One region of the Ideonella sp. BN130291 genome, then DNA from elsewhere that is predicted to be linked to it. Evidence: predicted binding sites of a transcription regulator. Region 1 holds the regulator's gene; the other holds the start of a gene.

Region 1 (3,191 bases):
CGCCACCGCGGCGGGGTGCCGGCCGGCAAGGTGGGCGACTGGACGCAGGCGCTGCTGTTGCAGGCCGCGACCAGCGGCTGGGGCCGCAGCGCACGCAGTGTCGAGCGCCGTGTCCGGCTGTGGGCCGGCCAGCCGCTGCGCCGATTGAAGCGCCTGGTGCGCGCCGAGGCATCGTGGCGACTGCGCCGTGCCGACGGCCCGTCGGCTGGCTGGGCGGACTTTGCGCAAGGTGCCGGATATGCCGACCAGGCCCACCTGTGCCGGGAGGTGCGCGACATCACCGGCCACAGCCCGGCCGAGTTGTGGGCCAAGGCACAGCACGACGAGCGCTACTGGGCCTACCGCATCTGGGGCTGAGACGGGAGGGGCACGAACAGCAGAAGCAGCGCGAGCAGCAACGCCAGCGGCAGCGGCGACTTCGGAAACGCCGCGACGCCAATGCCCGCGCACACCAGCAGGTAGGCGCCGACCAGCCGCAGCAGGGCCGGCTGCCCGTGCGAGACCGCATGCAAGGCCACCTGCCCGGCCAGCATGAGCTGCGGCCCGGCCATCAGGAACCAGAACGCGGTGCGCCGGGATTCATGCGCTGCGAACTGGCCGATGAAGCCGTCGGCCAGCGCGCCCAGCAACGGCTCCTTGAAGCGAACGAAACCGAAGACGATGTGCGCGATGCCGAGCGCAAACAACGACCATGCCAGCGTGGCAGCCATGAGGGGACTCCTGCGAGGGTGAAGGGGAGGGCGATGCAACGAACCGGACTGTGCGTGGTGCGGCCGCGCCCGTATTGAACGGTTCCGACAGGACGGTTCCCCCCAGGTGCTGAAGCACGCCGCCGGGCGCGCCAGCATTGTTCAAGCCGTGTCAGACCTGCCCGTACAGCGCCTTGCGTTGTGCGGTGTAGTTCCACCAGGGCGCCGGGGCTGCGCCGCGCATGAAGTCGGTGGCCGCCATGAAGGTGTCCAGCACGCATGGGTCCTGGCGCTGGCCGGTCTTGGCGCACAGCGATTGGTACAGCACGAAGGCATCGCGGTTGGCCAGCTCCCTGGGATGGGCAATGCCCAGCAGGCGCAGGTCAGCGGCCAGCGAGGGGCCGATGTTGGGCAACTGTTCCAGCACCTGGCACTCCTCGGCGGAGCGCGCCTTCGGCGTTTTGACGGCGGTTTTCATCACATCAGCATGGTGTTGCGGATGAGGCCGACGGCAATGCCTTCCAGCTCGAAACCCGGCTCATCCGGCGTGACGACGATGGTCTTGAAGTCAGGGTTCTCGGGCAGCAGCTCGATGGTGCTGCGGGTGCGGCGAAAGCGCTTCACTGTCACCTCGTCGCCAAGGCGGGCCACCACGATCTGGCCGTTCTTGGCGTCCCTGGCCTTTTGCACCGCCAGCAGGTCGCCATCGAGGATGCCGGCGTCGCGCATGCTCATGCCACGCACCTTCAGCAGGTAGTCCGGGCGGCGCGCGAACATGCTGGCTTCCATCAGGTAGGTCTGGTCCACATGTTCCTGCGCCAGGATGGGGCTGCCCGCGGCCACGCGGCCCACCAGCGGCAGGCTCAGTTGCGCCAGGCTGGGCAGCGGCAGGCTGAACTGCTTGCCGCGGGCCTCGTTGAGCGCGCGTAAAGTCTCGGACTTCAGGCGGATGCCGCGCGAGGTGCCACCCACCAGCTCGATCACACCCTTGCGGGCCAACGCCTGCAGATGCTCTTCGGCTGCGTTGGCGGAGCGAAAGCCCAGCTCGGCCGCAATTTCAGCCCGGGTGGGTGGTGCGCCGGTGCGCTCGATCGCGCTTTGCACCAGATCGAGGATCTGCTGCTGGCGCTCGGTGAGTTTCGGGCGTTCGTCCATGGGGTCTCTCGTGGCGCTGGTGGTTTATCCAGTGGCTGTATTTTTATCCAGAGTCCAAATAAATGCAAAACAAGCAGCGGGTGGTGATCCTCGGCACCGGCGGCACGATCGCCGGGCGCTCGGCGCAGGCGGGCGACAACGTCGGCTACACCGCCGGCCAGATCGGCGTGGATGCGCTGGTGGCCGCGGTGCCCGCGCTGGCCGGCGAGGCGCTGGAAGCGCAGCAGGTGGCACAGCTGGACAGCAAGGACATGGACCACGCCACCTGGCTGCTGCTGGCCCAGCATCTGGCCTACCAGCTGGCGCGGCCGGAGGTGCAAGGCGTGGTGATCACGCACGGCACCGACACGCTGGAAGAAACCGCCTACTTCCTGCACCGCCTGCTGGCGCCGCCCAAGCCGGTGGTGTTGACGGCGGCCATGCGGCCGGCCACCGCGCTGCTGGCCGATGGCCCGCAGAACCTGCTGGACGCCGTGCGCGTCGCGCGTTGTGCCGGCGCACGCGGCGTGGTGACGGTGCTCAACGGCCAGGTGCTGGCCGCCGAGGACGTGCGCAAGGTGCACAGCTACCGCGTCGAGGCCTTCAGCGCCGGTGACGCCGGGCCGCTGGCCGTGATGGAAGAAGGGCGGCTGCGCCTGTTCCGCGATTGGCCGCAGGGCCAGGCGCTGGGGCTGGCCTGGTTGCCGAGCGACGTGGCCCGGTGGCCGCGCGTGGAGGTGCTGCTCAGCCACGCCGGCGCATCGGGCGGGCTGGTGGAGGCGCTGGTGGCCCAGGGCGTGCGCGGCATCGTGGTGGCCGGCACTGGAAACGGCACGGTGCACCGGGACATGCAGGCGGCACTGCAGCGCGCCCAGCTCGCCGGCGTGAGGGTGCTGCGCAGTTCGCGCTGCGTGAACGGCGCGGTGGTGGGGGACGGCCTGCTGGATTCGGCAGGCGCCTTGCCCCCGGTGAAGGCGCGCATCGAGCTGATGCTGCAGCTGATGGCGCCTTCGGCGGCCTGACCGGCAGGCCGGCCGCTCAGCGAACAGGCCTTCAGGCGGCGATGTTCAGCTTGACGTCGATGTTGCCGCGCGTGGCGTTGGAGTACGGGCACACCTGGTGGGCAGCCTGCACCAGCTGCTCGGCCTGTTCCTTCGACAGGCCCGGCACCTTGATGTTCATTTCCACGGCAATGCCATAACCCACGGCGCCACCGGCCAGGGGGCCGAAGCTCACCGCAGCGTCGATGCTCACGTCGTTGGGCACCTTCAGTTGAAGCTTGGGTGCCACTGCCTTCATCGCGCCGATGAAGCACGCGGAATAACCGGCCGCGAACAGCTGCTCGGGATTCGTGCCTGCGCCGCCGGC
Region 2 (3,191 bases), on a different contig from region 1:
CGTGCTGCGCCAGTTCCTGGCGGATGCGCAGGTTGCCGTAGCGGGCAGCCCGCGCGTTGATACGGCTTTCGACAAACCGCGCCTCGGACAGGTAGCGGTTGGCTTCCAGCCAGGCCAGCAATTGGTCAACGCAGCGCTCCGGATCAGCGCAACCCGCCGCATCCGGCGCCTCGCCGGCCAAGGCACGTTGGGCTTCGCGCTCCTTCTGCTCCTTGCGGGCGGCCGCCAGCAACTTGCGGCGCAACTCCGTGCGGCTGTGTTCGCGCTGGGCCAGCCACATCAGCGCACGGGCCTTGAGCGACAGGCGCTCCCGCGCCATCTACTGCACCGTGGGCACGCTGCCCCGGGTGTCCTGTGGCAGTTGGCGCCACCCGGGAAGCCGGCCTTCGCTGCGCCACGCAGGCGGCGCTTCGATGGTGGACCAGTACTCGTCCACTGCGGTGATGAGCCCATCGCGCAGGCGGAACAGGCTGTTGGCGAACACCGTGGGCCCATCTTGCAGGGTGACCCGCACGATGGAGTGCACCCGCCCGTCGGCCAGCGCATTCACCTCGATCAGGTGGATCTGCCAACCCTCCGGGTAGATGGCATTGACATGGATGATGGCGTCCGCCCCGGTGAACTGCTCGCCGCTGCTCCACCAGTGGCACACCGCGTCATCGGCGAACAGCGCACGCGCGTCCTGCCAGCGGCGGGCCTGGAACAGGGCCCAGAGCGCCCGCACCACCTCCGTGCCGGCCACCTGCAGCTCCTCAGTCGGCCGATACGGCCGGCGGCAGCAGCGGAATGCCCATGGCCTCGCGCACCTTGTTCTCGATCTCGACCGCCAGGTCGGGGTTCTCGCGCAGGAACTCGCGGGCGTTGTCCTTGCCCTGGCCGATCTTCTCGCCGTTGTAGGCGTACCAGGCGCCGGACTTGTCCAGCACCTTGCCGGCCACGCCCATGTCGATGATCTCGCCCTCGCGGCTGATGCCCTCGCCGTAGAGGATGTCGAACTCGGCGGTCTTGAAGGGAGGCGCCACCTTGTTCTTGACGACCTTCACTTTGGTCTCGTTGCCGATGACCTCTTCGCCCTTCTTGATGCTGCCGATGCGGCGGATGTCCAGCCGCACGGAGGCATAGAACTTCAGCGCATTGCCGCCGGTGGTGGTTTCGGGGCTGCCGAACATCACGCCGATCTTCATGCGGATCTGGTTGATGAAGATGACCATGGTGTTGGTCTTCTTGATCGTGGACGTGAGCTTGCGCAGGGCCTGGCTCATCAGGCGCGCCTGCAGGCCGGGCAGGGAGTCGCCCATCTCGCCTTCGATTTCCGCCTTGGGGGTGAGCGCGGCCACCGAGTCCACCACCACCAGGTCCACCGAGCCGGAGCGCACAAGCGCGTCGACGATTTCCAGCGCCTGCTCGCCGGTGTCAGGCTGGGAGATCAGCAGCTCCTGCAGGTTGACACCCAGCTTTTGCGCATAGGCGGTGTCCAGCGCGTGTTCGGCGTCGATGAATGCGCAGGTGCCGCCCTGCTTCTGCATTTCGGCGATGACCTGCAAGGTGAGCGTGGTCTTGCCCGACGATTCCGGGCCGTAGATCTCGACCACCCGGCCGCGCGGCAGGCCGCCGACGCCCAGCGCAATATCAAGGCCGAGCGAGCCGGTGGAGATGACCTGGATGTCCTCGATGACCTCGCCTTCGCCCAGGCGCATGATCGAGCCCTTGCCGAACTGCTTTTCAATCTGGGCCAGCGCGGCCTGCAGGGCCTTGGCTTTTTCGGTGTTCAGGGCTTTGACGGGTGCATCCATGCGAAATCTCCGGTGGGGTTGGGCGCATTATGGCAGAGCGCCTGGATATTCGTACAGTGATTCTCCGGCGTCAATCCGGGCTGCATCCCTAGAATCAGGCCGCGCCGCCGACAGCCGACGGACGGGGGAACAACGGCATGCGAATCCTCATAGCGGAAGACGACCAGGTGCTGGCTGACGGCCTGCTGCGCTCGCTGCGCAACGCCGGCTATGCGGTGGACCAGGTGGGCAGCGGCAGCGAGGCTGACGCCGCCCTGTCGTCGCACGAGTTCGACCTCGTGATCCTGGACCTGGGCCTGCCAAAGCTGCATGGCCTGGAAGTGCTGCGCAAGCTGCGCGCCCGAGGATCGGCGGTGCCGGTACTCATCCTCACCGCCGCCGACAGCGTGGAGCAGCGCGTCAAGGGACTGGACCTCGGCGCCGACGACTACATGGCCAAGCCGTTTTCGCTGCAGGAGCTGGAAGCGCGGGTGCGCGCCCTCACCCGGCGCGGCCTGGGCACGGCCTCCAGCGTCATCAAGCACGGCCCCTTGAGCTTCGACGCCACCGGCCGCGTGGCCTACATCAACGACCAGATGATCGACCTCTCGGCGCGCGAGCTGAGCCTGCTGGAGGTGCTGCTGCAGCGTGCCGGCCGGCTGGTGAGCAAGGACCAGCTGGTCGAGCGCCTGTGCGAATGGGGCGAAGAGGTGAGCAACAACGCGATCGAGGTCTACATCCATCGCCTGCGCAAGAAGATCGAGCAGGGCCCGATCCGCATTGCCACCGTGCGCGGGCTGGGGTACTGCCTGGAAAAGATCCCCGGGTGACCGCAACGGCGGCCGGGCCGCTGGGCGCCGCGGCATCATGGCGGCGATGAAGGAACAGCGCTCCCTCTTCGGCGAGATCCTCGACTGGATGCTCGCGCCGCTGCTGCTGCTGTGGCCGATGAGCGTGGCGCTCACCTGGCTGGTGGCGCAGGGCATCGCCAGCCGGCCCTACGACCGCGAGCTGGGCGAGATGGCGCGCAACGTGGCCCGCCGGGTGGTGGTGGAGCAGGCTGAGCCCGCCCGCAAGCACACGGTGCGCCTGCGTACGCCCGAAGGGTTGACCGACCTGCTGCGCTCGGACGACACCGACCAGCTGTACTACCAGGTGCTGGGCCTGCGCGGCGAGCTGGTCAGCGGCGACCGCGAGCTGCCGGTGCCGGAGGAAGAGCGCGCCACCAGCAGCACCGAGCTGCGCTTTCGCGACGACACCGTGCGCGGCGAGCCGGTGCGCATCGCCTACCTGTGGCTGCCGCAGAGTGCGGCCACAGGGGAAACGCCGCCGCTGGTACAGGTGGCCGAAACCCTGGACAAGCGCTCGCGCCTGGCCACCGAGATCATCAAGGGCGTGATCCTGCCGCAGTTCGTGATC

Evidence for each region. The regulator LexA, encoded in region 1, represses DNA repair genes until DNA is damaged. The targets are predictions, from matches to a motif close to ACTGTATNNNNATACAGT.
Region 2: a site for LexA is predicted at 1,834-1,851, ahead of recA (recombinase RecA). Genes of this name have one in related genera too.

The regions. Positions count from the first base shown of each region.
Region 1 is NZ_JAZARE010000003.1:555,138-558,328, reverse strand. Features, by position in the region: gene VPH43_RS08875 (helix-turn-helix domain-containing protein) at 1-357, shown strand, start outside; gene VPH43_RS08870 (DUF6463 family protein) at 339-710, opposite strand; gene VPH43_RS08865 (helix-hairpin-helix domain-containing protein) at 862-1,167, opposite strand; gene lexA (transcriptional repressor LexA) at 1,167-1,844, opposite strand; gene VPH43_RS08855 (asparaginase) at 1,907-2,845, shown strand; gene VPH43_RS08850 (organic hydroperoxide resistance protein) at 2,877-3,191, opposite strand, start outside.
Region 2 is NZ_JAZARE010000006.1:376,056-379,246, forward strand. Features, by position in the region: gene VPH43_RS15490 (regulatory protein RecX) at 1-319, opposite strand, end outside; gene VPH43_RS15495 (nuclear transport factor 2 family protein) at 320-742, opposite strand; gene recA (recombinase RecA) at 753-1,793, opposite strand; gene VPH43_RS15505 (response regulator transcription factor) at 1,931-2,602, shown strand; gene VPH43_RS15510 (sensor histidine kinase) at 2,640-3,191, shown strand, end outside.